2 linked regions of the Caldimonas brevitalea genome follow. The protein of the gene in region 2 binds, or shares a complex with, the protein of the main gene of each other region. Links are inferred from orthologs where the notes say so. Each region holds a gene or a part of one and is shown on either strand. Other genes may lie near its edges.

The links.
Region 1: the proteins of smc (region 2) and AAW51_RS06600 are in contact, whole or in part, in a crystal structure (PDB 3ZGX), measured with the Bacillus subtilis proteins. The link is inferred for Caldimonas brevitalea from one-to-one orthologs.

Annotation. Positions count from the first base shown.
Region 1 is NZ_CP011371.1:1,502,601-1,516,589, forward strand. Bases 7,480-10,366 are described here. They hold AAW51_RS06600 (segregation and condensation protein A), read right to left. Parts: upstream 9,409-10,366; coding sequence 8,551-9,408; downstream 7,480-8,550. Other genes in these bases: panC (pantoate--beta-alanine ligase), read right to left, coding at 7,480-7,610; panB (3-methyl-2-oxobutanoate hydroxymethyltransferase), read right to left, coding at 7,629-8,471; AAW51_RS06605 (DUF3460 family protein), read right to left, coding at 9,470-9,679; bamE (outer membrane protein assembly factor BamE domain-containing protein), read left to right, coding at 9,863-10,351. In the rest of the region: AAW51_RS06545 (sugar ABC transporter ATP-binding protein), read right to left, coding at 1-820; AAW51_RS06550 (sugar ABC transporter substrate-binding protein), read right to left, coding at 849-1,805; AAW51_RS06555 (TetR/AcrR family transcriptional regulator), read left to right, coding at 2,003-2,617; AAW51_RS06560 (nuclear transport factor 2 family protein), read left to right, coding at 2,614-3,093; AAW51_RS06565 (hypothetical protein), read left to right, coding at 3,234-3,428; AAW51_RS06570 (hemerythrin domain-containing protein), read left to right, coding at 3,494-4,078; AAW51_RS06575 (Mut7-C RNAse domain-containing protein), read right to left, coding at 4,308-5,048; AAW51_RS06580 (CBS domain-containing protein), read left to right, coding at 5,171-5,674; AAW51_RS06585 (SDR family oxidoreductase), read left to right, coding at 5,737-6,741; more of panC, read right to left, coding at 6,771-7,479; AAW51_RS06615 (acetoacetate decarboxylase family protein), read left to right, coding at 10,441-11,217; AAW51_RS06620 (helix-turn-helix transcriptional regulator), read left to right, coding at 11,214-12,080; AAW51_RS06625 (hypothetical protein), read right to left, coding at 12,022-12,687; AAW51_RS06630 (SulP family inorganic anion transporter), read right to left, coding at 12,749-13,989. UniProt on the Bacillus subtilis protein: Participates in chromosomal partition during cell division. May act via the formation of a condensin-like complex containing Smc and ScpB that pull DNA away from mid-cell into both cell halves.
Region 2 is NZ_CP011371.1:2,890,609-2,905,793, forward strand. What follows is about bases 3,753-7,835. They hold smc (chromosome segregation protein SMC), read left to right. Parts: upstream 3,753-4,119; coding sequence 4,120-7,635; downstream 7,636-7,835. Other genes in these bases: queF (preQ(1) synthase), read right to left, coding at 3,753-3,903; AAW51_RS12865 (cell division protein ZipA C-terminal FtsZ-binding domain-containing protein), read left to right, coding at 7,727-7,835. Also shown: dapE (succinyl-diaminopimelate desuccinylase), read right to left, coding at 1-86; AAW51_RS12840 (PilT/PilU family type 4a pilus ATPase), read right to left, coding at 101-1,330; dapD (2,3,4,5-tetrahydropyridine-2,6-dicarboxylate N-succinyltransferase), read right to left, coding at 1,375-2,196; dapC (succinyldiaminopimelate transaminase), read right to left, coding at 2,223-3,437; more of queF, read right to left, coding at 3,472-3,752; more of AAW51_RS12865, read left to right, coding at 7,836-8,806; AAW51_RS12870 (chorismate mutase), read right to left, coding at 8,839-9,126; AAW51_RS28105 (LysE family translocator), read right to left, coding at 9,195-10,046; AAW51_RS12880 (hypothetical protein), read left to right, coding at 10,269-12,662; NAD-dependent DNA ligase LigA, read left to right, coding at 12,762-14,837; def (peptide deformylase), read left to right, coding at 14,896-15,185. UniProt on the Bacillus subtilis protein: Required for chromosome condensation and partitioning.

The sequences.
Region 1 (13,989 bases), 1.4 Mb from region 2 along the record:
GACTCAACCCGCGGGCGCGCAACAACACCGGGCCGGCAAGGCGGCGCGGCCGCTGCTCCTCGCTGCGCACCGCGCGCCCGACCATACGTTGCACCAGCTGTTGCTCCGACACGCCCGCCATCGGCCGCACTTCGACCAGCCGGCCGTCGCGTAGCACCGCAACACGTTGCGCGATGCGCTGCAGTTCGGGCAGCCGGTGCGACACATAGACGATGGCGACGCCGGCGCGCCGCAGCCGTTCGATCTGCGCGAACAAGCGGTCGGTCTCGCGGCCCGTCAGCATCGCGGTCGGCTCGTCGAGCACCAGCACGCGGGTGTCGTCCTGCAGGTGGCGGGCGATCTCGACCATTTGCTGGTGTCCGATGCCCAAGGCGGCCACCGGTGTGGCCGGGTCGAGGTCGTCCAGCCCGATCTGCGCCAGCTGGCGTGCGGCCAGCCGGTGCAGTTCGCCCCGGCGCACCCAGCCGGCCGTCTGGGGCAGCCGCCCGAGCAACAGGTTCTCGGCGACGGTGAGGGTGGGCACCAAGCCCAGTTCCTGCATCACCAGGCGCACGCCGCAGCGCTCGGCCTCCTGGCGCGAGACGGGGCGGTAGGGCCGGCCGTCGAGTTGCATCGTGCCGCGGCTCGGCAGCACCAGGCCGCTGACGATCTTGCCGAGCGTGCTCTTGCCGGCGCCGTTTTCGCCGGTCAGCGCGAGCACCTCGCCGGCCGCCAGTGTCAGGCACACGCCGTCGAGCACCGGCTCGGCGTAGTCCTTGCCGATGCCGTCGAGCGACAAGACCGGCGTGGCGGCCGCCGCGTTGGCCACAGCGGGTGTCACCGGCGCACCTCGCGCTGCTGACCGCAGTTCACTTCGAGTCCTTGGTGACCAGTACCACGTCGGTCTTGATCTCGGCCGGCATCGCGGCTTGCGGTGTCTTGTCGGCCAGCGCCTTCAAGGCCGTCTCGATGCCGAACACCGCCTGTTTGGCGGCGTACTGGTCGGCGGTGGCCAGCACCCGGCCGTCCGCCAGCATCGGCTTGATCGCCTGGATGTTGTCGTAGCCCACCACCATTACCTTGCCGGCCTTGCCGGCCGCCTTGACGGCCGCCACGGCGCCCAGCGCCATGTTGTCGTTGCCGGCCAGCAGGGCGCGCAGGTCCGGGTGCTCGCGCAGCAAGCCGGCGGCCACCGTGTTGCCCTTGTTGATCTCCCACTGGCCCGACTGCACGCCGACCACCTGCACACCGGCGGCTTTCATCGCGTCCTGGAAGCCGAGGGTGCGCTGCTGGGCATTGGTGGTGGTGGACACACCTTCGATGATGGCCACCTTGTCGCCCGCCTTCAGCTGGCGCGCCAGGTGCTCGCCCACCAGCCGGGCGCCGGCGCGGTTGTCGGGGCCGACGAAGGGCACTTTCAGGCCCTTCTGCTGCAGCGCGGCGGCATCGAGCCGGTTGTCGATGTTGACCACCACGACACCTTTGTCGATCGCTGCCTTGATCGCCGGCACCAGCGCCTTCGAGTCGGCCGGCGCGATCACCAGCGCCTGCACCTTCTGCGCGACCATCTGCTCGACGATCTTGATCTGCGCGGCGGTGTCGGTCTCGTCCTTGATGCCATTGGCCACCAGCGTGTACTGCGACGCGTGTGCAGCCTGGTGGGCCTTGGCGCCGTCTTCCATGGTGCGGAAGAACTCGTTGGCGAGCGACTTCATCACCAGCGCGACCTTCGGCGGGTCGGCAGCCCATAACGACCCGGCGGCCCAGGGGCCGAGGAGGCTGGCGGCGATCGCGGCGTGCAGGGTGCGGCGGCGGGACAGTGTCATGGCGGATCTCCTGGGTTGGAAGGCGGCCTCGGCGTGGGTGGATGCCGGGCCGGGCGCCGGTCATCCGGGCAGCCATGGCGCAAATCATAGAAATAGAAAACGTTTGCGCAATCGTTTGCTTCTCGGGGCTTACCCTGAGCGTTTGCGGCTGGGACGAGGCGCGGTGTGGGTTGCGCGGGTAGAACGATCGTTCTACCATGTGCTCCATGGATGCCCTCGCTTCTTCTCTGCACCAACAACTGCTCGAGACCACCGAGCGCCTGGTCTATGCCCACGGCGTGCATGCGGTGGGGGTGGATCAGATCGTGCGCGAGTCGGGCGTTCCGCGGCGCAGCCTGTACAAGCACTTCGGGTCCAAGGAAGGACTGGTGCTGCGCATGCTGGAGCACCGGCACGCCCGCTGGATGGCCTGGTTCGGGGCGGCTGTCGACGCCCGCGCCCAGGCGCCGCGGGCGCGGCTGCTGGCGCTGTTCGACGTGCTGCACGTATGGTTCGCGAGCCCCGATTTCCATGGCTGTGCCTTCATCAACGTCGCTGGGCAGTACGCCGACGCGGCCGAGCCCGCGCGGCAGGTCGCGCAGCGCCACAAGGCCGCGCTGCGCGACTGGATCGAGCGCGAGTGCGCGGCGGCCGGCCTGCACTCCGCAGCCGTCTGGGCGCGCCGCTGGTTGGTCGTCGTCGACGGCGCTATCGCGGTCGCCCTGGTGGGCGCCGACCCGGACGCCGCACTGGACGCGCGCAGCGTGGCCGCGGCCTTGCTCGACGCGGCGCTGCCCGATACCTCTTCCCCTCCACTGGAGTCACACCGATGACCTCACCCGTTCAAGCCCGCCCCCCGCTGCCGCCTTTCACGCTCGACAGCGCCATCGCCAAGGTACGCCGCGCGGAAGACGCGTGGAACACGCGCGACCCCGCGCTCGTCGCGCTCGCCTACACCCCCGACAGCCGCTGGCGCAACCGGGCCGAGTTCGTGCAAGGCCGGGCCGAGATCGAGCGTTTCCTTGAGCGCAAATGGGCGCGTGAGCTGGACTACCGGCTCATCAAGGAGATCTGGGCCCACGACGACCACCGCATCGCGGTGCGGTTCGCCTATGAATGGCATGACGATTCCGGACAGTGGTACCGCTCCTACGGCAACGAGAACTGGGAGTTCGACGGCGACGGCCTGATGAGCCGGCGCCACGCGTCGATCAACGACCTGCCGATACGCGAGGCCGATCGCAAGTACCACTGGCCGCTCGGCCGCCGTCCCGAGGACCATCCGGGGCTGAGCGAACTGGGCTTGTAACGGTCGCCCGCGGCTCGCGCCCGGTCCGCCCCTGTAGGAATCGGCCGACGGGGACACGGCGGCGCGAAGAAGGTGCAGGCGAGCCGGTTCGCTCTACGATGCCTTCACGTCAACACCAACACACGTGAGGAAGCACCGAGATGGACATGCACACGCAAAAGGCCCACTGGATCGAACGTTTTGCCGCCCGCCTGCTGGCGCACAACGAAACCGACCAGCGCCAGGATGCGCTCGAGTGGGCGGCGATGGCCTGGCAGGAGTACGGCGGTCAGCACTGCCCGGAGCGCGCCGCCGAGGCGTTTTCGCTCGCCTGCAGCGGAGCGCAGGGCTGGTAAGGCCACCGGCAAGGGAACACCGGTTGCTGCAGCTGGGATCCCACAACACATTCAAGGACCCCGCGATGAACCCCATGCTGAGCAAGATGTCGCCGAGCATCACCAAGATGATCCGGCTCGACCACACCCACACGCTGACAACCTTTCACAAGTACGAGGCCGATGCGTCGCCCGACAAGAAGCGCGCGATCGTGAACACTGTGTGCCTCGCGCTCGAGATCCACGCGCAGCTGGAAGAAGAAATCTTCTATCCGGCCCTGCGTGAGGTGGCCAGTGACAACGACGTGCTGGCCAAGAGCAAGCCCGAACACGACGAGATGCGCCGCCTGATCGAGCAGCTGCGTTCGATGGAGCCGACCGACGCCAACTTCGACAACGTCTTCATGGAGCTGATGCGCGACGTCACGCACCATGTGGCAGACGAAGAAACCGTGTTGCTGCCGGCCGCCGAGACGCTGCTCAAGGACCGTCTCAACGAACTGGGCGCGGCCATGACCAAGCGCCGCCTGCAACTGGCGGCGCCGCACGCTGGCGAGATGGCCGCTAACGCGGCCCGCGCGATGCCCACCGGCGCGCTGCTGATGACGGCGGGCGGTCTGTTGGCCGGCAGCTATCTGCTCAAGCGCGCCTTCGATCTGCGTCGCCACTGACACCGAGACCCAGCACGTCGCTCATAGCCTAACCTTCGTGCTGGTGCACTGCGGTGCGAGCGCCTTCGGGCGGCCGGGCGGCGCCAGTTGACTGACCTTCGTGCTACCGCACTCCGGAGCGAGCGCCTTCGGGCGGCCGGGCGGCGCCAGTTGACTGACCTTCGTGCTACCGCACTCCGGAGCGAGCGCCTTCGGGCGGCCGGGCGGCGCCAGTTGACTGACCTTCGTGCTATCGCACTCCGGAGCGAGCGCCTTCGGGCGGCCGGGCGGCGCTCATGCGCTCCCAGTGAGAGCCGCGCCAATAGACCCGCTCGCAGCACGGACAGCGCCAGTACTGCTCGAAGTGCGCGAACGTGCGCGGAGGCACCCGTCCCGCCACCGCGGCTTTGTCGATCGTCTCCAGCACCGCGTTGCACAGCAGGCAACGGCTGCCCGTCCCCGCTTCGTGCGCCGACAGTCCCAGCCGTCGCTGCAATTCCTGCAGTTGCTGCAAGGGCTCCACCGCGCGCAGATAACACCCGTGCACCACGTCGCGGTGCATCAGCAGGTCGCGGTCGCGCGTGAGCACGATGCGGGTCTCGGCCCGTGCCAGTGCTACCAGCTCCACATCCTGCCAGGCGTTGCGGTAAAGCGTGTCGTAGCCGGCGAACCGCAGGTAGCGCGCCAAACGCCCGAGGTGGGCATCGCAAATGAAGCGGGGTTCATCCACCTCGTCGGCGCTCCCGCACACGCCGGCGAGGTGCCATTGCGGATAGACCGCAATACGGTCTCCGGCGGCGACTGAGCGCCGCTCGAGCGGCGTCGGCTCCCCGTTCAACAGCACCAGCGCCACCTCGGTGTGCGGCACGCCCAGCGATTCGACTGCATGCTTGAGGCTTTCGTGGGGCGAGGTGGCATGCTCGAACGCGACGCCGCGGCGCGCGGGCGCCAGAAAATCATTCAACTCTGCATAGAAGCGAAACGTCGCCATGGTGGCCGGATTGTGGCCGCGGGACGGCCGGCGCGGCACGCTGGCGGCCTCAGCAGGGACGGGCGCAGGGGTACAGCATTTGCTGGACTCCGGGTGTGAACCCAACCAACAGGAGCGCTTTCATGACCCAAGTTTCCCAAGTGATGACCCGTGGCGTGCGCACGATGGCCCCCACCGATTCCCTGCTGCTGGCGGCCCAGGCGATGGACGAACTCAACGTCGGCGCGGTGCCGGTGTGCGACGGCGACCGCCTTGTCGGCATGGTGACCGACCGTGACATCACCGTGCGTGGCGTGGCGCAGGGGCGTCCCGCCGACAGCACTTCGCTGACCGAGGTGATGAGCACCGACGTGCAATGGTGTTTCGAAGACCAAGAGGTGGAGGAAGTGGTCGAGCAGATGCGCGACGTGCAGATCCGCCGCGTGCCGGTGATGGACCGCGAGCAGCACGTGGTCGGCATCCTGTCGCTCGGCGACGTGGCGGCCAAGGTCAGCGGCGAAGACGCGGCGCAGGCCCTGGAAGGCATTTCCGAACCGGCCGAACCCGACCGCTCCGGCAACTCGCAGGCGAGCGGCGCCGCTGGGGGTGGCTCTGCCTCGGGCAAGGCCAGCCGCATGCCGCGCTGACGACGTTCGACGGGGGCGCGGCGCCTGCCGCGCCTAAAGTCCATCAGCAAAGGTGAACCACCATGGCAGATGACAACCTAGACTCCGCCGGCGACGTCGAAGCAGTGGCCGACAAGCAGCGCGAATTGCAGCGCGGCCAGGACCAGTTGGACCAGGCGCAATCGAAGCAGGGCGGCGGCTCCCAGCCGTCGCAGCCGGTGCAGGCCGGCGCCCGCGAACAGCCCGGCGAGTTGCCGGGTCAGCACCTCGACAAACCGGGGCTGGAAGCCGAGCTGGAACTCAAGCCGCGCTTCGAGGCTCCCGACTATCAGGGCAGCCACAAGCTGCAGGACATGGCGGCCCTGATCACCGGTGGCGACTCCGGCATCGGTCGGGCGGTGGCGGTGCTGTTTGCGCGCGAAGGCGCCGACGTTGCGATCGTCTACCTCAACGAGCATGAAGACGCCGAGGAGACCAAGCGGTACGTCGAGCGGGAAGGGCGCGCCTGCCTGTTGATCCCGGGCGACGTGAAGGACCCGGCGTTCTGCAAGCAGGCGGTCGAAAAAACCGTGGCGACCTTCGGCAAGCTCGACGTGCTGGTCAACAACGCCGCCTTCCAGGAACACGCCGAATCGCTCGTCGACATCACCGAGGAGCGCTTCGACGAAACCTTGCGCACCAACGTCTACGGCTATTTCCACATGGCCAAGGCCGCACTGCCGCACTTGAACGAAGGCGCGTCGATCATCAACACCGGCTCGGTGACCGGCCTGCAGGGCAGCCCCAAGCTGCTCGACTACTCGACCACCAAGGGGGCGATCCATGCCTTCACCAAGGCCCTCGCGCAGAACCTGGTCGACAAGGGCATCCGCGTCAATGCGGTGGCGCCGGGGCCGGTGTGGACGCCGCTGAACCCGGCCGATTCGCCGCCCGAGAAGATCAAGGAGTTCGGCAAGCAGACGGCGATGAAACGCGCGGCCCAGCCCGAGGAGCTGTCGCCGGCGTATGTCTTCCTGGCGTCGCCGGTGTGCTCGGCCTACATCACCGGCATCGTGCTGCCGGTGACGGGCAGCGTCGGGGCCATCTAGGCTCCCATACAGGCCCGGCCCCGGCGGCCTCAGACTTCGAAGTTGTCGATCAGCCGAGTGCCGCCCAGCTTGGCGGCCGCCAGCACCACCAGCGGTTCGCCGGCCGCGCGCTGTTCCGCGGTCGGCACGCCCAGGTCGCTGCGCCGGCGCACCGCGACGTAATCGGGCGCCCAGCCGCGCTGGCGCAGCATGTCCATCGCCTCACGCTCGAGTTCGGCCGCATCCGGCTGGCCGTTGCGCAGCGACAGCTGCACATGGCGCAACGTCATCGCCAGCTGCGGCGCTTCGGCCCGCTCCGCGGGTGACAGGTAGCTGTTGCGAGACGACAGTGCCAGGCCGTCTTCGGCCCGGGTGGTGTCGCCGGCCACGATGTCGATCGGCAACGCGAGTTGCTGCACCATGCGCCGGACCACCATCAGCTGCTGGTAGTCCTTCTTGCCGAACACCGCGAAGCGCGGCTGCACGCAGTTGAACAACTTCAGCACCACGGTGCTGACGCCGGTGAAGAAGCCGGGCCGGAACTCGCCTTCGAGGATGGTGTCCAGCTCGGGCGGCGGGACGATGCGGAACACCTGCGGCTCGGGATAGAGCTCTTCCTCGGACGGCGCGAACACCACGTTGCAGCCAACGCTGCGCAGCAGGTCGCAATCGCGTTCGAAGGTGCGGGGGTAGGTGTCGAAATCTTCGTGCGGCGCGAACTGCAGCCGGTTGACGAAGACGCTCGCGACCACCGGCCCGCCGTGTTCCTTGGCGAGCTTGACGAGCGAGAGGTGGCCCTCGTGCAGATTCCCCATCGTCGGAACGAAGGCGGTCTTGGTCGTGCCGGCCAGGGCCTGCCGCAGTTCACTGATGGTGTGGACGATGCGCATGATGTTGGTGGTGAGAAATCAGTAGGTATGCAGTTGCGGGTCGGGGAAGCGGCCGTTCTTGACGTCGCGCACATAGGCGCGCACGGCCTCGTCGATGCTGCTCGCATCGGCCATGAAGTTGCGGACGAAGCGGGGCAGCTTGCCGCGCGTCACGTTCAGCATGTCGTGCAGCACCAGCACCTGCCCAGCACATACCGGGCCGGCGCCGATGCCGATGGTCATCAGCCCCGGGTTCGACGCCGAGACTTCCTCGGCGAGCGCCGACGGCACCAGCTCGAGCACGAGCATCGCGGCGCCGGCGTCGGCCAGTTCCGCTGCGTGCCGCTTCAGCACCGCAGCGCCCGATTCGTCGCGGCCTTGCACGCGGTAGCCGCCGAAGGCGTGCACGCTTTGCGGCGTGAGGCCGAGGTGCGCGCACACCGGAATGCCGCGTTGCACCAAAAAGTCCACCGCCTCGGCGGTCCAGCCGCCGCCCTCGAGCTTGACCATCTGGGCGCCGGCGCGCATCAGCTCGACGCTGCTGCGCAGTGCCTGTTCCTTCGATTCCTGGTAGCTGCCGAAGGGCAGGTCGGCGATCAGCCAGGCGCTGCGGTTGCCGCGCGCCACGGCCCGGGTGTGGTACGCCACCTCTTCCAGCGTCACCGGCAAGGTGCTGGACTGGCCTTGCAACACCATGCCCAGCGAGTCCCCGACCAGCAGGCAGTCGACGCCCGCGTCGTCGAGCAGCCGCGCGAAACTGCTGTCGTAGCAGGTCAACATCGCGATTTTCTCGCCCGCGGCGTGCATTTCACGCAGCCGGTGCAGTGTCAACGGCTTGCGCGCGGTCGGGTCGGTGGGGGTCGGGGTGGCGTGGCTGCTCATCAAGCGCCTCACTGTGACAAAGTGCGCGGATTCTAGGGCTTTCCGAACGACCGTTCGCAACCGCGCTGACGGTGGCGCGTCAGGCGGGCTGGTAGGCGAGCCGGACGTAGATCGGCGCGAACGCTTCGGCCTGGGTGATTTCGAGCAGCCGCTCGCGTGCCAGCTCGAGCATCGCGATGAAGGTGACCACCAACACCTGGGGCCCGCGGCTGGGCTCGAACAGATCCTGGAACTCGACGAAACGGCGGCCCTGCAGGGTGCGCAACACCATGCTCATGTGCTCGCGCACCGACAGCTCTTCGCGGCTGATCTTGTGGTGCTGGGTCAGCTTGGCGCGCTTGAGGATGTCCAGCCACGCCTCCTGAAGTTCGTGAAGGCTCACATCCGGGAAGCGCGGCTGCATCGATTGTTCGATGTAGACCTGGGCGCGCAGAAAATCGCGGCCCAACAGCGGGAGCTGGTCGAGTTTGGCGGCCGCCAGCTTCATCTGCTCGTATTCGAGCAGACGGCGCACCAGTTCGGCGCGCGGGTCTTCCGGCTCCTGGCCTTCCTCCGTCTTCTTCGGCGGCAGCAGCATCCGCGACTTGATCTCGATCAGCATCGCCGCCATCAGCAAATACTCCGAGGCCAGCTCGAGGTTGCGGCTGCGGATCTGGTCGACGTAGCTGAGGTACTGGCGCGTGACGTCGGCCAGCGGAATGTCGAGGATGTTGAAGTTCTGCTTGCGGATCAGGTAGAGCAGCAGGTCCAGCGGCCCCTCGAAGGCTTCGAGGAACACCTCGAGCGCATCGGGCGGGATGTAGAGATCCGTCGGCAGCTGGAACAGCGGCGACCCGTACAGCCGCGCGACGGCGATGCTGTCGACCACCTCGGGCAGGGCGTTTTCGCCGTCCTGCAGAGACGGCGGCGCGGCCGGCGCCAGGGCCTCGTCGGTCACGGCGTGCCTGTCGGTGAGGTCGAACGGAAGGGGCGCAAAGCGGACATCGGCCCGGCCGGGCTCAGTCGCTCGACGCCTTGGTCTGGTAGACGTAGGGCTGCTGCGGCACCTTGGCCTCGTTCCAGGCCGTCTGCGCCTCGCGGTCGAGGTTGCGGTCCCACAGCAGCGAGCGCCCTTCGCGTTGGGCGTCCTCGAGCTGCGGGTTTTTGGCCTTCAGTTCCTCGATGAACTCGGTGATGTCGGACTTGTAGGGTTTCCAGAACAGCGGCATGGTGTCCACGGCCGGCGCGGCCGGCAGGTCGATGAAGGGCTCGGTTGCAAACCATTGCCTGTAGACGCTGTGCGTCGGAGCGGGCCGTTTCCGTGGCCCCGGTCTGACAGCTTACGCAGACTCGGAACCCTGTTTCGCCCGGGCAATGGTGAAATGGCGACCACGATTTTAACGGGGACGACGATGCGCACACTCCTGATCGGCCTGATCGTCGCGGCGGCGGCCCTCACCGCGTGCGATAAGGCACGTGTCGACAAGCTGGAGGAAGGGGTCGCCACCGAGGCGGACGTACGCTCGCAGTTCGGCGAGCCGGCCGCGGTCTACCACGCCGAGGACGGCAGCAAGACGCTGGAGTACCCGCGCCAGCCCGAAGGCCAGCGCAACTACATGATCACGATCGGCGCCGACGGCCGCATGAGCGCGCTGCGCCAGGTGCTCCAGCCGGCCGTGTTCGCCCAGGTCACGCCCGGGCTGGACAAGGCGCAAGTGCGGCGCTTGCTCGGCAAGCCGGCGCGCGCGCAGGCGTTCCCGTTGAAGAACGAAGAGGTCTGGGACTGGCGCTACCTCGACGGCAACGAGAACCGCGTCTTCAGCGTCACCTTCGACCCTGACGGCCGGGTGCTGGACACCGCGAGCGCCATCGACCCGCGCGAGTTGCAGCAAGGCGGCTAGGACACCAGGCGGCGCATGTCACTGGCGTACAAGACGCCGCCGCCAGCGTGCCGCTAAGGTGCGGCTTCGTCCATCAAAGCCGATTGCCCATGTACCAAAGCTTCACCGCCCCTTACACCGCGTCCGGCCGCAGCGCCCTGGTCGGCCCGCCGCCGTGGCACTACGCCGGCTGGCTGCTCAACGTGGAATTCGAATGCGACGTCGCACAGGGTGAGCAGTTGCTGGCGCGCCGGCACGGCCGTCTGACCGGCCGCGGCTGCGTCCACTTCGCCGAGTGGCAAACGGGCAGCAGCGGCGACGACGCGGCACCCGATCCCGTCTACGCGCAGTACCGCGAAACCATCGTGACGGTGGAGATCGAGCGGGCCGACGGCACCCGGGTCAACTTCTGCCCGTTCATCTACGTCGACCAGGACATCGCGCTGCTGCGCGGCCTGCTGCAGGGCTGGCCCAAGAAGTTGGGCAGCACCACGCTGACCCGTTGTTTGCCACTCGACCATCCGGCCGCTGCGCCGCTGCGGCCCGGCACGCGGTTGCGCGCCGGGCTGACGGTGAAGGAACGTCGGCTGCTCGAAGCCGAGTTGCAACTCGAGGCCGGCGACGCGGAGCCGCTCGGCTTCCTGGCGCGGCCCACGCTCGGGCTGGTCGGTTGGCCCGATTTGCGCACGCCCGAGCGGCTGCCGCAGCCCGAGCTGCTGCGCTCCGACATCACCGGGCGCGTCGACTCGCGCTGGCAGCCGGCCTCGGCGCAGCTCACGCGGCTCGATCACCCGGTCGAGGAGCTGTCGCTGCTGGGCCCGCTGCGGGCCACGCGCGCGAGCGCCGGCTGGTTGGGTCTGACCGTGCGCGGGGCCTTGCAGGCGTGAGGCCGACGGCTGGCACGCCGCCGGGGGCCGCCCGCTCGCGGCTGGTGCCGCTGTCGTTCGAAGCGGCGGCGACCGTCGTCGACGTGCTGCTCGCCACCGAGCCAGACGTCCGTTTTGCGCCGCACTGGCATGCCGAATGGAGCATCGGCACGGTGCGGCGCGGCAGTTGTCGTTTCAGTTGCGAGGGGCGGCTGCTGCAGGCCAAAGAAGGCGACGTGGTGGTGCTGCCGCCGCATGCGCTGCACACCGCCGGTGTCAGCCCGGCGGTGTTCGAGATGGTGATGGTCTATCTGCCGGCCCTGCCCGCGGCGCAATGGCTGGGCTGGCCGGCGGACCGACGCCCCGAGGTGCGGCAGCCGGTGCGCCGTGCGCCCCGGCTGGGGGCGGCACTGGTTGAAGCGGTCGACGGGGCCGATGCCGAGCGCTTGCGCCACGTCCTCGCCGAGGCGTTGTTCGGAGCGGTCGGCGGGGAGCCCGGCGTGCCCCTCGTGCCCGCCGTCGACCCGCGCATCGAAGTGTTGTGCCGGCGCCTGCAGGAATGCCACGGCAGCCTGCCCGACCCCGCCGCGCTGGCGCGCGAGATCGGTGTGTCACGTGAACATCTGCACCGGCTGTTTCGCCGCGGCCTGGGGCAGACGCCGCGGCAATACGCCCGGCTGGCCCGCATCGCGCACGCCAAGGCCTTGCTGCGCGACGGCTGCGCGCTGGCGCAGACCGCGTCGGCCTGCGGTTTCGCAGACCAGGCGCATTTCTCGCACTGGTTCCGGCGCTGCTTCGGCGTCACGCCGGCGCGCTATGCCGCCGTCAGCCCCGCCGCAGCACCCGCCCGCACTGGAAAAAGCCGTTCGGCTGGCCCAGCATGAGCTTGGCGAGTTCGTCGAGCACCGCCTGGTTGACTTCGAATGCGGGCAACTCGACCAACGCCGTCTCGAAGCCTTCCAGGTTGATCAGCTGGAATTGCACCTGGCCTTGCTCGTGCTGCGGCAGCAGCTTGACGCCGGCGGTGAAGTCGGCGGTGAACTCGAAGCGCGTGTGCAGGTAGCGGCCGTCCTCGGGGTCGCGGATGTTCTCGATGTGGAAGTCCACGCCCGACATGCGCAGCCGCGTCTGCAGCTTTTCGATCTCGTTCGGGTAGTCCTTCGTGATGACCAGCGGGCGGCCCGAGCCGAGCAGCCAGAACAGCTGCACGTGCTCGTGCGGCGCGTTCGGTGCGGGCGAGCGCCGGCGGGCGTCGACCCGGAAATCGCTCATCGGCAGCTGTTCGAACACGTGGCGGCCGTCGAGCGCATAACGCGCCGGGGCGACCGGCTTCAACACGTTGAGTTGCTTGGCCAGCTCCATCCAGTAGCGGAAAGCCGTGGTGCAGGCTCCTTCCACCAGCGCCGTCTGGCGCTCCAGAGAGGCTCCGCTGCTTTGCAGCTGTGCTTGGCGCGCTTCGGCCTGGCGCTTCAGGTCATCCAGTAATCCCACCCTGTGCTCGTCGTACTTGTTGCAGTCAGCCGTGAGCATACCCGAGGGGTGTAACGCAGTGTCAGTGCGGGGTTTCGGCCGCGGGTACCGCTTCGGCCAGTCGCGCCGCGAGTCCGCCCGCGCCGAGCTGGTCGAGAAAACCCGAGCGTTGCATCAGCCCGAGCGGTTGCTCGTTGACCTCGCACAGCACCAGCCGCACGCCGCGCCGCGACAGGCTGCGGTGCAGCTGCTCGAGCGCGTCCAGGCCGGTGGTGTCCATCGAGATCAATCGCCGCATCTCGAGCAGCAGCACCCGCGTGCCGGGTCGCAGATGGTGCGACACCGCTTCGACCTTGGCCACCGCGCCAAAGAACAGCGAGCCGTACAAACTCATCGCCTGCACATGCTCGGGTGCGCCGGGCAGCTCGAGCGGTGCGACACGGAACAGGGTGCTCATCCGGTAGATGAAGAACACGCAGGCGAGCGCCAGCCCCACCTCGACCGCGACGGTCAGATCAAACACCACCGTCAGCACGAAGGTCACCAGCAGCGTGATGCGGTAGGGCGGCGAGAACTGACGCAGACGTATGAACTCGCGCCACTCGCCCATGTTCCAGGCGACGAACCACAAGATGCCGGCCAGCGCGGCCAAGGGCACGTGGGCCGCCAGCGGCGCGGCCACCAGCACCACCAGCAGCAGGGTGGCCGCATGCACCATGCCGGCCACCGGCGTGGTGGCCCCGGAGCGCAGGTTGGTCACGGTGCGGGCGATCGTGCCGGTGGCCGGGATGCCGCCGAAAAACGGCGCCACCACATTCGCCGCGCCTTGCGCCATCAGCTCCTGGTTGGGGTCGTGACGCGGCAGTTCGGTGAGGTTGTCGGCCACCCGCGCGCACAGCAGCGACTCGATCGAGCCGAGCAGCGCGATGGTCAAGGTCGGAATGAACAACTGCTTGACGCCGTCCCAGGTGAAACCCGGCCATTCGAAACGTGGCAGCGCCTGGGGGATGCCGCCGAAGCGTGAGCCGATGGTCTCGACCGGCAGCTCGAATGCCGCGGTGGCGGCGGTGGCCAGCCCGAGGGCGACCACCGTGCCGGGCAGCCGCGCCAGCCACCGTGCGCCGCGGCCGCCATTCGGCATGCGGTACAACTTGGGCCATACGACGACGAGGGCCAGACAGGTCAGCCCCAGCGCCAGGGCCACCCCGTTGAACGACGCCAGGTGGCGGCCCAGCAGCGTCACCTGGGCGAAGAAGTCGGCCGGCATCGGGCCGATCTTCAGCCCGAACAGGTCCTTCACTTGCGACAGCGCGATCAGCACCG
Region 2 (15,185 bases):
CGGATCAACGCCTGGCATCCACCGTCGTCCGGCGTGACGGAGCGGCGGGCGATCAGGGCTTCGGTGAGCCGCAGGGTGGCAGACATCGTCCCGGGGGCCCTCATCGGATCGAGCCGAAGCCGGTGGTACCGAAGCCGGTCGTCCCGAACCCGGTGGTGCCGAAGCCGCTCGGGCGCTCTTCGCGCACGTCCAGCGTGATCTCGGTGAAGGAGGGGCCTTCCTCGACCTCTTCCTTCTTGGGCGCCGCCTTGGTCTGGCCGGCCATGTCGTTTTGCAGCCGCCACATCAAGTTGGTCGGCGAGTCGGCGTAGGTCAGGCCTTCTTCGCGCGTCACGCGGCCTTCGTTGATCAGGCGCGCAATGTCGGCTTCGAAGGTTTGCGAGCCTTCGGCCATCGACTTCTCGACCGCTTCCTTGACGCCGGCGATGTCGCCCTTTTCGATCAGCTCCGACACCAGCTTGGTGTTCAGCAGCACTTCCACCGCCGGCACCCGCCCGCCCGTCACCGCCTTCAGCAAGCGCTGCGAGACGATGGCCTTGAGGCCGGAGGCCAGGTCGGACAGCAGAGCGGGGCGCGCTTCCGGCGTGTAGAACGACAAGATGCGGCCCAGCGAGTGGTAGCTGTTGTTGGCGTGCATGGTGGCCAGCACCAAATGGCCCGACAACGCGTACGACAGCGCCGCCGTCATCGTCTCGCGGTCGCGGATCTCGCCGATCAGGATGCAATCGGGCGCCTGGCGCAGCGCGTTCTTCAGGCCCACCTGCAGCGACTGCGTGTCGCGGCCGACCTCGCGCTGGTTGATGACCGACTTCTTGTTGCTGAACAGGAATTCGATCGGGTCTTCGATGGTCAGGATGTGGCCGGTCGAGAGCTGGTTGCGGTGTTCCAGCATCGAAGCCAGCGTGGTGCTCTTGCCGGTGCCGGTGGCGCCCACCATCAGGATCAGCCCGCGCTTTTCCATCACCAGGCTGGTCAGGATCTCGGGCACGTTGAGGGTGTCGATCGACGGGATGTCGCTTGGGATGCAGCGGAACACCGCCGCCACCGAACCGCGCTGCTTGAAGGCGCTCAAGCGGTAGCTCGCGACACCCGGCAGCACCAGGCCGACGTTCAGCTCGCCGGTGTCGTCCAGCTCTTCGAGCTGGGTGGGGGTGAGCAGTTCGGCCAACAGCTGGCGTGGCTGGCCCGGGGTCAGGGCCTGGTCGCTGACCTGCAGGATCTGCCCGTGGATCTTGATCAGGATGGGCGTCTTCGCGGACAGGTAGACGTCCGATGCTTTTTTCTCCGCCATCAGCCGGAGCACGCGCTCCATGTTGCCGCTCGTCGCCATCGTGAGTTCCTTTGAAGGTCAGATCCTGCTGGTCGCGGCGCCGGTCAGGCGCGCAGCAGTTCGTTGAGGCTGGTCTTCGAGCGCGTTTGCGCGTCGACGCGCTTGACGATCACCGCGCAGTACAGGCTGTAGGCGCCGCCGTCGCGCGGCAGCGAGCCGCTGATGACGACCGAGCCGGCGGGGATGCGGCCATAGGTGGTTTCGCCGGTCGCGCGGTCGTAGATCGGGGTGCTCTGGCCGATGTAGACGCCCATCGAGATCACCGAGTTCTCTTCGACGATCACGCCTTCGACGATCTCGGAGCGGGCGCCGATGAAGCAGTTGTCCTCGATGATGGTCGGGTTGGCCTGCAGCGGCTCCAGCACGCCGCCGATGCCGACGCCGCCCGAGAGGTGCACGTTCTTGCCGATCTGGGCGCACGAGCCAACGGTGGCCCAGGTGTCGACCATCGTGCCTTCGTCGACGTAGGCGCCGATGTTGACATAGGAGGGCATCAGCACCACGTTCTTGGCCAGATAGCTGCCGTGGCGGGCCACCGCGGGCGGCACCACGCGCACGCCGGTGGCGCGCATCTCGTCTTCGCTCAGTTTCGAAAACTTGGTCGGCACCTTGTCGAAGAAGCCCAGCTCGCCCGAACGCATCAGCACGTTGTCGTTGAGGCGGAAGCTCAGCAGCACCGCCTTTTTCAGCCACTGATGGGTGGTCCAGCTGCCATCGATTTTCTCGGCCACGCGGCGCTTGCCAGTGTTGAGGTCGGCGATCACCTGCTCGACGGCCTGACGCACGTCGGCGGGCGCGGCGGCGGCGGACAGGCTCGCGCGGTCGTCCCACGCCTGGTTGATGAGGGCTTCGAGTTGTTGCGTCATGGAAAAGACAGACTGAGGAAGAAGGATCAGGAGAGGGATGACACGTAGGCGACGATCCGTTCGGCCGCTTCGACACATTCGTCGACCTCGGCCACCAGCGCCATCCGCACACGTCCGGCGCCCGGGTTGACGCCGTGGGCCTCGCGGGCGAGGAAGCTGCCGGGCAGGACCGTCACATTGTATTGAGCCAGCAGGCCACGCGCGAACTCGCAGTCGGCCGCCGGGCCGCGGCCGGGCACCTTGGCCCACAGGTAAAAACCGGCGTCGGGCAACTGCACGTCCAGCACCTCGGCGAGCATAGGCGTGACCCGCGCGAACTTGCTACGGTATTTCTCACGGTTCTCGATCACGTGTTGTTCGTCGTTCCACGCCGCGATGCTGGCCTGTTGCACCACCGGGCTCATCGCGCTGCCGTGGTAGGTGCGGTAGAGCAAGAACTGCTTGATCAAGGCCGCGTCGCCGGCCACGAAACCCGAGCGCATGCCGGGCACGTTGGAGCGCTTGGACAGGCTGGTGAAGGCGATCAAACGGCGGAAGTCGGGCCGGCCCAGCCGCACCGCGGCCTCCAGCCCGCCGAGCGGCGGCTCGTCACGGAAGTAGATCTCGGAGTAACACTCGTCGGAGGCGATCACGAAGCCGTAGCGGTCGCTCAGCTCGAACAGCCGCTGCCATTCGGCCAGCGGCATCACCGCGCCGGTCGGGTTGCCGGGCGAGCAGACGTAGAGCAGCTGCGTCGCGGCCCAGGTGGCTTCGGGGATGCTCGCCAGGTCGGGGGCGAAATTGCGCGCCGGGTCGCTGTTGGCGTAGACGATGCGGGCGCCGGCCAGCAGCGCCGCACCTTCGTAGATCTGATAGAACGGGTTGGGGCTGACCACCACCGGGCCGCCCTGGTCGCGGTGTTGCGTGGGGTCGATCACGGTCTGGGCCAGTGCGAACAAGGCTTCGCGCGAGCCGTTCACCGGCAGCACCTGCGTCGCGGCGTCCACCGCAATGCCGTAACGCCGGTTCAGCCAGCCGCTCATGGCCTCGCGCAGCTTCAGGTCGCCGGCCGTGGCCGGGTAGCTGGCCAGGCCCGAGAGGGCGCCGCGCAGGGCGTCCTGGATCAGGGCCGGGGTCGGGTGCTTGGGCTCGCCGATGCCCAGGCTGATGGGGCGCAGCGCTGGGTTGGGGGTGATGTCGCGGGTGAGGTCGCGCAGCCGCTCGAAGGGGTAGGGCTGCAGGCGGGAGAGCAGGGGATTCATCCTGGCGATTATCCGCGCTGCCGGCCGCGGCCGATCAGCGCAGCAGGCCCGATTCGGCGGCGTGCTGCGGCAGTTGCACGGGTTCTACCGGCTTCCAGCCCTTTTGCCGGTGCTCGGCGACCACGTTGGTGTAGATACCCCCGCGCACGTACCACTTGGCGACGATGCGCGCATAGCGCGGCTGCACCGCCTTGACGATGTCGGTCAGGATGTCGTTGGTCACCTTCTCGTGGAAGGCGCCTTCGTTGCGGAAGCTCCACATGTACATCTTCAAGCTCTTCAATTCGATACAGAGCTGGTCGGCGATGTAGTCGATCGTGAAATGGGCGAAGTCGGGCTGGCCGGTCAGCGGACAGTGGCAGGTGAACTCGGGGATCTGGAACTGGATCACGTAGTCCCGCTCGGGCGCCGGGTTGTCGAACACGTGCAGCTCTTTCGACGGCGCTGACGGCGGGTTGGCCGGCATCGGGCGTTGCTTGGGGGCGGCCGCTGGCTTGGCGGCGGCCTTGTTCACGTTCTTGGCCATGTCTGGGTGGTCTTTCGGGCAAGGGGCGGATGGTATCATCCCGCCTCGGTTGTTCCTCGGCCAAAGAGCAGATTCACGAGGAAAATCAAACACTTAAGAACGCGCTGAGCGAGCGGGGCCGGGGTTGCGCCGGGCACCGCACGGCGCGTCCACCCCATGCGTCTGAATTCGATCAAGCTGTCCGGCTTCAAGTCTTTCGCCGAGCCGACCCATTTCCAGCTGCCCGGCCAGCTGGTCGGCGTGGTCGGCCCGAACGGGTGCGGCAAGTCCAACATCATGGACGCGGTGCGGTGGGTGCTGGGGGAGTCCAAGGCCTCCGAGCTGCGCGGCGAGTCGATGCAGGACGTGATCTTCAACGGCTCGGGCAACCGCAAGCCGTCGAGCCGCGCCAGCGTCGAGCTGGTGTTCAGCAACGAAGACGCGCGCGCCGGCGGCCAGTGGAACCAGTTCGCCGAGATCGCCGTCAAGCGCGTGCTGACGCGCGACGGCACTTCCAGCTACTTCATCAACAACCAGCCGGTGCGCCGGCGCGACGTGCAGGACGTGTTCCTCGGCACCGGCCTGGGGCCGCGCGCCTACGCCATCATCGGCCAGGGCACCATCAGCCGCATCATCGAGTCCAAGCCCGAGGAACTGCGCATGTTCCTCGAAGAGGCGGCCGGCGTCTCGAAGTACAAGGAGCGCCGCCGCGAGACCGAGAACCGGCTCAAGGACACGCGCGAGAACCTGACCCGCGTCGAAGACATCCTGCGCGAGCTGAACGCCAACCTCGACAAGCTGGAGCGCCAGGCCGAAGTGGCGTCGCGCTACCGCCACCTGCAAGAGCAGGGCACGCTGAAGCTGCACCAGCTGTGGTTCTTGAAACACCGCGACGCCGCCACCGAGGAAGAGCGGGTGCGCAAGGACGTGCTGGAAGCCACCAACGCGCTCGAATCGCGCATGGCCGAGCTGCGGCATGTCGAGGCCGAGCTGGAGACGGTGCGCCAGGCGCACTACACCGCGAGCGACGAGCTGCACGTGGCCCAGGGCGCCTTGGCCGAGGCCAGCCTCGAGGTGAGCCGGCTGGAAGAGCGCATCCGCTACGTGGTCGAAGGCCGCCAGCGGGTCGAGCAGCGTTTGGTCGAACTGCGGGCCCAGAGCGAGCAGTGGGCCGATCGGCGTGCGGGTGCCGAACAGGAACTGGAAACCATCGCCGAGCAGATCGCGGCGGCCGAAGAACAGTCCGAGATCCTGGCCGCGCAGGCCGAGGAGCAGGCGGCCAACCTGCCCGGCTACGACGACGCGGTGCGGGCCGCCAGCCAAAAGGCCAATGAACAGCGCAATGTCGCGGCCGGCGTGCAGCAGCAGATCCAACTGCTGGCCGCCGAGTCGCGCAACGTCGAGGAGCAGACGCGCCAGTTCTCGCTGCGGCGCGAACGCCTGAGCACCGAGGTCAAGGCGCTGGCCGCGCCAGACGAAGCCCGGCTGGTCGAGCTGACCCGGCAGAACGAGCAGGCCGCCGAGGCGCAGGCCATCGCCGAGGAGCGTCTGCACGAGCTGACCGAGCAGGTGCCGCAGCTCGACGAGGAACGCCGCGCCAAGCAGGAGCAGGTCAACGCCGAGTCGGCCAAGCAGGCCGATCTGGCGGCCCGGCTGGACGCGTTGCGTGCGCTGCAGGAAAAGGTGCAGACCGAGGGCAAGCTCAAGCCCTGGCTCGCCAAACACGGTCTGGAAGGCCTGCAGGGCCTGTGGACCCGGGTGCACATCGAAACCGGCTGGGAAACCGCGCTCGAATCGGCGCTGCGCGAGCGCCTGAACGCGCTGGAAGTGGGCCGGGTCGAGACGGTGCGCGCCTTCGCGGCCGACGCGCCACCGGCCAAGCTGGCCTTCTACACGCTGCCGCCGGCCGGCATCGCCAACACCCACCAGACGCTGCCGCGCTTGTCCGAACTGCTGCGGCTGAACGACGCCGGCCTGAAGGCCTTGCTGAACGACTGGCTGGAGGGGGTCTACACCGCCAGCTCGCTGGACGAGGCCCTGGCCGAGCGCGGCAAGCTGACGCACGGCGAGGTCATCATGACGCGCGAGGGCCACGCGGTCTCGCAGTTCGCGGTGGCCTTCTATGCCCCCGATTCAGAGCAGGCCGGCATGCTGGCGCGGGCGCAGGAGATCGAAAACCTGGAGCGCCAGGTGCGCGCCCAGGCGCTGATCGCCGAAGACTCGCGCACCGCGCTGGTGCGCGCGGAGGCCGCCTACACCGACGCGTCGCAGCGGCTGGTGAGCGCCCGCCGCGAGGCCGCCGAGTTGCAGAGCCGCCATCACCAGTTGCAGGTGGAAGTGCTGCGTTTGAGCCAGCAGGCCGAGCAGGCCAGCGCGCGGCGCGGGCAGATCCAGGGCGAGCTGGCCGAGATCGACGCGCAGCTGGAAGAGCTGAACGAACGCCGCGCCACCGGCGAGGCCCGCTTCGAAGAGCTGGACATGGCGCTGGCCAACGAACAGGAGCGTCACGCCGAGCTGGAAGAGGCCGTGATCGAGGCCGAACGCCGGCTGTCGCAGGCGCGCGAGCAACTGCGCTCGCTCGAGCGTGAGGCGCAGGAAGCGCAGTTCTCGGCGCGCGCGCTGGCGGCCCGGCGCGGCGAGCTGCAGCGCTCGATCGAAACCGCGGCGCAGCAGATCCAGGCCAATGAGCAGACTGCGGCGCAGCTGCAGTCCGAGCTCGACAGCTTCAACGACCAGGCCGCCCAGGCCGGTTTGCAGGAGGCCCTCGCGCTCAAGCTCGACCGCGAATCGGCGCTGGCGGCCAAGCGCAGCGAATACGACGATTTGTCGCTCAAGCTGCGGCGGGCCGAAGAGCAGCGGCTGGAGTTCGAGCGCAGCCTGCAGCCGCTGCGCGACCGCATCACCAAGCTGCAGCTGGAGCAGCAGGCGGCGTCGCTGGGCGGCGCGCAGTTCCTCGAGCAGCTGACGGCGGCCGAAGTCGACCTCGAAGCCATCGCCAAGAGTGTCGAGGAGGGCAGCGTCAAGCTCTACGGCCTGCAAGGCGAGATCGACCGCATCAACCGCGAGATCACCGCCTTGGGCGCGGTGAACCTGGCCGCGCTCGACGAATTGACCGCCGCCCGCGAGCGCAAGACCTTCCTCGACGCCCAGTCGGCCGACCTCAACGAGGCCATCACGACGCTGGAAGACGCGATCCACAAGATCGACCTGGAAACGCGCGACCTGCTGAAGAAGACCTTCGATTTCGTCAACGAACACTTCGGCAAGATGTTCCCCAGCCTGTTCGGCGGCGGCACCGCCAAGCTGGTGATGACGGGCGACGAGATCCTCGACTCGGGCGTGCAGGTGATGGCCCAGCCGCCGGGCAAGAAGAACAGCACCATCCATTTGCTGTCGGGCGGCGAGAAGGCGCTGACGGCCATCGCGCTGGTGTTCGCGATGTTCCAGCTCAACCCGGCGCCGTTCTGCTTGCTCGACGAAGTGGACGCGCCGCTGGACGACGCCAACACCGAGCGCTATGCCAACCTGGTGCGCAGCATGTCCAAGGGCACGCAGTTCTTGTTCATCTCGCACAACAAGATCGCGATGGAAATGGCCGAGCAACTGATCGGCGTGACGATGCAGGAGCAGGGCGTTTCGCGTATCGTCGCGGTCGACATGGAAGCCGCGCTCGGCATGGCGGAGGCCGCCTGAGCCGCGGCGCGCGGCAGCCGGTGCCGGGAGGGCGCTGTCGCGCCGTCCGGGTTCACCCCCGACACGCTATAGACGAAGGACAACAGGCCCGATGAGCAGCTTGCAGGTTGCGTTGGCCGTGCTGGGCGGCCTGGTGCTCGCCGGCGTGGTCGCCCACGGCGCGTGGCAGTCGCGCAAGGCGGGCTTTCGCCAGCCGCTGATGCGCACGCCCAAGGAGCCGCCGCCGGCGATCGAGCCCACGTTCGGCCCGATGGAGCCGATCGAGCCGGCCGCCGCACCCGAGCCCGGCGACGACGAAATGCCGTCGATGCCGCCGCTGATCCCGCCGGTGGCGGTGCGGCGCCAGCACGGCGTGCGGCTCGACCCGCTGATCGACGCAATGGCCACGCTGAGCCTGGACAACCGCGTCAGCGGCGACAACGTGCTGGCCCATCTGCCGCCCACGCGGCGCGCCGGCAGCAAACCGTTTTTCATCGAGGGCCTGAACGAGGCCACCGGTGAATGGGAAGCGCCGCAGCCGGGCCACACCTACCGCGAGTTCCAGGCCGGTGTGCAGCTGGCCAACCGCACCGGCGCGCTCAACGAGATCGAATATTCCGAGTTCGTCCAGAAGGTGCAGGGGTTTGCCGACGCGCTGGGCGGGGCGGTCGATTTCCCTGACATGCTCGACGAGGTGGCGCGGGCGCGCGAGCTCGACCAGTTCGCGGGGCAGCACGATGCCCAGCTGGCCTGCCATCTGCACGCCCGTGGTGCGGCGTGGGCCGTGTCTTATATCCAGCAGCACGCGGCGCGGCACGGCTTTGTGCCGGGTGTGGTGCCCGGGCGGCTGGTGCTGCCGGCCCGCGAAGAGGGCGGCCCTCCGGTGCTCAGCCTGCAGTTCGACTCGCAGGCGGCGTTTGCTGACGATCCCAACCTGGTGGCGGTGCGCGACGTCACCTTGTCGTTCGACGTGCCGCAGACCGCGGCGGCCGAAGCGCCCTTCCGTGCCTGGCAGGCGAGCGCGCAGGCCTTGGCGGCCGACATGGAAGCGGTGGTGGTCGACGACAACGGGCACCCGCTGAGCGACCCGGGTTTCGAGGCCATCGGCCGCGAGCTGGAGCACTTGTACCGCACGCTCGAGGAGCGTGGGCTGGCGGCGGGGTCGCCGGCGGCGCGGCGGGTGTTCAGCTAGACACCCCGGCCGCGGGCACCAAGGGCCCGTCCTCAGCCTTCCATGCCTTTGGCGCGTAGTTGCAGCTGCGTCAGCTCGGTGATCATGGCCCGGTAGATCGCCTGCACCGTGGCTTCATGGCCACCGGCCTCGCGCGCCCGCACCGCCACGCGGTCGAGCACCTCACGAACCCGGTCTTCCCCCTTCACTTCGCTGACGGTGTGCTTGAGGCGGCTGGCTTGCAAGGCCAACGCAGTGCGTCGGACCAGCAGGGGGACCAACTGGGCGTCGATGTCGTCGATCTGGGCTCGGACGTGGGCAAGGTCGGGATGGGAGTTCATGGGTGTGCGCGGCTTGGAAGTCGCATGGGGCCGTCCGGCAAGGCGGTCGCGGACGCGTCGACCTGCCATCAGCCTGGCACGGCGCTCGCCCCCGGTCTCGGCGGCGTCGACCGGATCAGGTCGGAAACGGCCGCGGCCGCGCCGCTGAGGGCAAGCGCCCCGAACAGCAGGCCGGTCGCGAAGTTGAAACGGGCGGCGAACCGAGGACCGGAAAACAGGTGGGAGATCTGGGTGCCGAGCCCGGCATAAAGCAGACAGCCGGCCAAGGAGATCAGCGCCAAGGGCGTCAGCGTCGCGCCTGCCGACGCCGCGAGGCCCCGGTGGGGCGTGACGAATTGGGGGAACAGCGACGAGAAGAACAAGATGGCCTTCGGGTTCAGGATCGCGACAGCAAAACCTTGGCGGAACAGGCTGAACCAGGACACCCGCGCTGCGAGGCCGGCGCCACCGGCCGCATCGGCACGCCAGGCGCCGGGCGAGGAGCGCATCAAGACCAGACCGAGGTAGGCCAGGTAGACCGCGCCGAGCAGCTGGAGCCAGGCGAATGCGCCGCTCCACACACTGTGGGCCTGGACGATGAGGAACAGCGCCGCCGCCCCCTGGAGCAGGGACGCGATCATGTTGCCGAGCGCCGAGAACACCGACGAGCGCAGGCCATGCTGCATGCCATGCGACAGCGCCAACATCATGCTGGGGCCCGGGATAAGGGTGGCCAGCAGCACCGTGGTCCAGTAGGCGAGGTGGCTGTCGGACAGGTCCATGCGGTCTCCGTTGTGCGTGCGACGGGAGCGCCGTGAGCCGCGCGGGGCCGGCGCGCGGGCCGCCTGCACGTCGCCGCTCTCGACACGCACGGCAGTTTGCGACAGATCCTGCGTGTCTCCCAGTCCGGATTTCCGGAATGTCGAGCGTCGGGGCCGCACCGCGCCGCTGCCGCCTGACCTCTGCCTGAGCGGCGAGTCTGCTTGCGTCCCCTGGCCTGACAGATCGTTGCAAATATCCCCTGGACAGGTGACTTCGCCTCGACAGGCCGGTCGCACTTTCGCTCTTACACTCCGCCGCGTCTACCACGAGCAGAGACGACAAACGCCGTCGTGGTCCTGCGCGTCCGCGCTCTGCGGCGCGTCACTTCAGGGAGTGTTGCTGTGAACAACCGTGTATTGCGATGGCTGGCCGGCGCCAAGGCGGCCGCGCTGATCCTGGCCCTGGCCGCGTGCGGCGGTGGGGGCGGGGATGATGATGACGATGGCCCGCCGCCGGCCGCGACCGCTTCGATCAGCGGTGTCGCCTTGGCGAGCGCCGATGCCAAACCGGTCGTCGACGCCCGTGCCAGCGCGGCCGGCGTGGAGGTGCGCAGTGGTGCCGACGGGCGCTTCCAGTTCACCGCCTTGCCGGCCGGCCGTCGGCAGGTCGTGAAGGTGGAGGCCGAAGGTTATGCCGATGGCTTCCTCGCGCTCGACCTGACGGCCGGCAAGACCGCCAAAGGCGAAGTGCGGCTCGTGAAGGTGGCGGCCACGGTCCAGATCGACCCCGCGCAAGCCAATACGGTCAGCGTGCCGGGCACCTCGGCGCAGGTGCAACTGCCCGCCGCCGGCCTGCAAGGCCCGGGCGGCGAGCCGCCGCGCGGGCAGGTGAGCGTCGACCTGACGCCCATCGATCCGGGCGCCGACCCGGCCAGCATGCCGGGCGACTACACGACGTCGAACAACGAGCGTATGGAGAGCTTCGGTGCACTGCAGGTGCGGCTGCGCGATGCTGATGGCCGGCGCCTCAACCTGAAGCCGGGGACGACGGCGCAGATCCGCATTCCGCTCGCGTCGCGCTCGGCCGACGCGCCGCCCACCGTTCCGCTGTTTTACTTTGATGAGCAGGCCGGCCGCTGGGTGCAGGAGGGCGAGGCGACGCTCAAGGGCAGCGGGGCCAACCGCTACTACGAAGGCAGCGTCAAGCACTTCACCTATTGGAACGCCGACATCGTCGCCGACACCATCTATGTGCACGGCTGCGTGAAGGACCAGGATGGCCGCCTGGTGGACGGTGCCTGGGTGCAGAGCGAAGGTGTCGACTACTCCGGCAACGGGTTCGCGGAGACCGATGCCCAGGGCCGGTTTTCGGTGCCGATCCGCCGCAACAGCCGCGCCCTGGTCAACGCCCGTGACTTCTTGAGTGAGGCCAGCGCGAGCGTGCTGGTCGGCCCGTCGGGCGTGGACATCACGCTGCCGGAGTGTTTGGTGCTGCCGCTGGACAGCGTGGCGCCGAGCGTGGTGGTGCAGCCCACGACGCCGGCGGCCACGGTGGGCGACCGCGTGTTCCTTTACGCGCTGGCGCAAGGCAGCTGGCCGCTGCAGTACCAGTGGCTGCGCAACGGTGTCGAGATCGCCGGCGCCACCTATCCCTGGCTGGAACTGCCGTCGGTCACGCCGTTCGACCACGGCGCCCGGTTCACGGTGCGTGTGAGCAACCGGGTGGACACCGTGGTCAGTGACCCGGCCGTCCTGACCGTCACCGCCGCCCAGCCGCCCAAGCTGCTGGTGCAACCCTTCGATCAGACCGCCGCGGTGGGCGAGACGGCACGCTTTGCCGTGGTCGCCGAGGGCGGCCAGGGGCTGCGCTACCAGTGGCGGCGCAACGGCACGGCGCTGCCCGGTGCCACCCAGGCGTTCTACCAGACGCCGCCGCTCACCGAGGCGGACAACGGCGCGCTGTACAGCGTCGTCGTGAGCAATGCGCAGGGCGATGTGACCAGCCAGGAGGCGAAGCTCACCATCACTGCCGACAGCCAGGAGCAGAAGGCCAACCTGATCCGTCTGGTCACGCTGGCCTTCGAGGCCTACCAGGCCGCGGCGGCGCCGATGCTGTTCATCGACGAAGAGATGCGCGGCAAAAGCGCCGCGGCTGTCTGCAGCAGCGGTTCGGCGAGCGCGACGCTGTCGGGCGCGAGCCTGCCGGTCGGCCAGCCCTTGCCGCTCAGCGGCGAGCTGGCGGCGAGCTTCCAGGGTTGTGTCAACGCCGGGACGCGCCACAACGGCAGCGCCAAGCTGAGCTACAACATCACCTCGCTCCACCCGCAGACCGGCTCGATGTCGTCCCAGGTGACGGCCTTGCGCCTGCAGGACGTGGACTCCGCTTCGCCGGAGGCGCAGGACATCACCGTGACCGGCACGGTGGGCGCGACGTACACCGGCAGTTCGACGGCCGACGAGTCGACGCAACGCTCCGTCATCACGCTGCATGCCGGCACCACGTTGCTGAGCGCCACCAGCGGCCTGACGGCGAGCTTCCAGCAGAGCACCCTGGTGTCCGAGGTGATCACGCCGAAGGCCGGCGGCAACCCGCGCTGGAGCACCGGCTACCAGAACGTCAGCTTCACCGCGGGCGGCGCGAGCTACACGGCGGACGGAACGCTCGAGTTCGGCGGCACGTCGCTCGCGGTCACCGGGGAGGTGATCGTCAAGCGCAACGGCGCAGTGCTGGGGCGGATGTTCGGCTCGCCCGCCGGCCTGCAGATCGAGGTCGACGGCAAGGTGCAGCCCTTCTGACCCTCGGCGGGTGCCGGCGCGCTTCGGCGGGCCGGCACCCGCCGGCCGCGCTTCTCGTGGCATGCTTGTGTTTTCGCATGCCCTGGCTTGTTTTCACGCATGGCTTCCACTTCTGTCCCCGCCCGCGACGCGGCCCTGCGGCGCGCCGCGGAGCTGCACACGCTGCTGCACCACCACGCCCACCGTTACTACGTGCTGGATGATCCGGAGATCCCGGACGCCGAGTACGACCGGCTGTTCCAGGAGTTGCAGGCCCTCGAAGCGCAATATCCCGAGCTGCAAACGCCCGACTCGCCGACACAACGCGTCGGCGGCGCCTTGCTGGCCGAACTGGCCGCGGTGCGCCACAGCGTGCCGATGCTGTCGATCCAGACCGAGACCGACACCACGGCCGAAGGCGCGGTCGCGTTTGACACCCGCATCCGCAAACGCCTGGGTCTGGGGCCGGACGATCCGCCGGTGCGCTACTCGGCCGAGCTGAAGTTCGACGGACTGGCGATCAGCCTGCGCTACGAGCAGGGCGTGCTGGTGCGGGGTGTCACCCGCGGCAATGGCGAGCAGGGCGAAGACGTGACCGCCAACGTGCGCACGATCGGCCAGGTCCCGCTGCGGCTGCACGGCACGGGCGTGCCGCCGGTGCTGGAAGTTCGCGGCGAGATCTACATGCGCCGCGACGATTTCGAGCGCCTCAACGCGCGCCAGCGCGAGGCCGGCGAGCGCACCTACATCAACCCCCGCAACACGGCGGCCGGCGCGGTGCGGCAGCTGGACCCGAAGATCACGGCGCAGCGCCCGCTGTCGTTCTATGCCTATGGCCTGGGTGAGGTGGCCGGGTGGGACGAGCAGCCCGACACCCACTCCGGCACCCTCGACGCGCTGGCCCGCTTCGGCGTGCCGGTGAGCGCCGAACGGGCGGTGGCCGAAGGGGCGCCGGGCCTGATCGCCTTTCACCAGCGGGTGGCCGACAAGCGCGACAGCCTGCCGTTCGACATCGACGGCGTGGTCTACAAGGTCGACAGCCTGGCCCTGCAGCGCCAGCTCGGGTTTCGCAACCGCGAGCCGGTGTGGGCGGTGGCGCACAAATACCCGGCCCAGGAGCAGACCACGACCGTGCGCGACATCGATGTGCAGGTGGGCCGCACCGGCAAGATGACGCCGGTGGCCAAGCTGGCGCCGGTGTTCGTCGGCGGTGTCACGGTGACCAACGCGACGCTGCACAACCAGGACGAGATCTCGCGCAAGGACGTGCGCATCGGCGACACGGTGGTGGTGCGGCGCGCCGGCGACGTGATCCCCGAGGTGGTGTCGGTCGTGCTCGACGCCCGCCCGCCGGAGGTGGCCGAGGCGGCGCCCTGGGACCTGTATCAGCGCCTGGGCGGCAAGTGCCCGGTGTGCGGCTCCGACATCGTGCGCGAGGAGGGCGAGGTCGACTGGCGCTGCACCGGCGGGCTGTTTTGCGGCGCGCAGCGCAAGCAGGCGCTGCTGCACTTCGCGCAGCGCCGGGCGATGGACATCGAGGGCCTGGGCGAGAAGATCGTCGACCAGCTGGTCGACCAGGAGCTGATCCGCACCTTGCCCGACCTCTACAAGCTCGGCGTCGCCAAGTTGGCGGTGCTGGAGCGCATGGCCGACAAATCGGCCCAAAACCTGGTGGCGGCGCTCGAGAAGTCCAAACAGACGACGCTCGGCCGCTTTTTGTTCGCGCTCGGCATTCGCCATGTGGGCGAGGCGACCGCGAAAGACCTGGCGCGCCACTTCGGCTCGCTCGACCGCATCATGGATGCGAGCGTCGACCAGTTGCTCGAGGTCAACGACGTCGGCCCGGTGGTGGCGCAGAGCATCCACACGTTTTTCGAGCAGCCGCACAACCGCGAGGTGGCCGAGCAGCTGCGTGCCGCCGGCGTGTACTGGGATGAACACGAGGGCAGCGCGAGCCAGGCCCCCAAGCCGCTGACCGGCAAGACGCTGGTGTTGACCGGCACGCTGCCGACACTCAGCCGCGACGAGGCGAAAGACCTGATCGAGGCGGCCGGCGGCAAGGTGGCGGGCTCGGTCTCGAAGAAGACCGACTACGTGGTCGCCGGCGCCGAGGCGGGCAGCAAGCTGGCCAAGGCACAGGAGCTGGGCGTGACGGTGCTGGACGAAGACGGGCTGCGCGCGCTGCTGCAAGGCTGAACCAAACAGCGCCTTGTGCGGCCTCGGGCGGCGCAAGGTTGGAAGCGAGAGGAACACGATGGCGATCCGAGAGATTCTGAAGATGGGCGACCCGCGCCTGCTGCGCGTGGCGCCGCCGGTGACGCAGTTCGACACGCCGGAGCTGCACGCCCTGGTGGCCGACATGTTCGAAACCATGCACGCCGTCAACGGTGCCGGGCTCGCCGCACCGCAGATCGGCGTCGACCTGGCCCTGGTCATCTTCGGCTTCGGCAGCAACCAGCGCTACCCCGACGCGCCCCCGGTGCCCGAGACGGTGCTGCTCAACCCGCGCATCGAGCCGCTCGACGCCGAAGAAGAAGAGGGCTG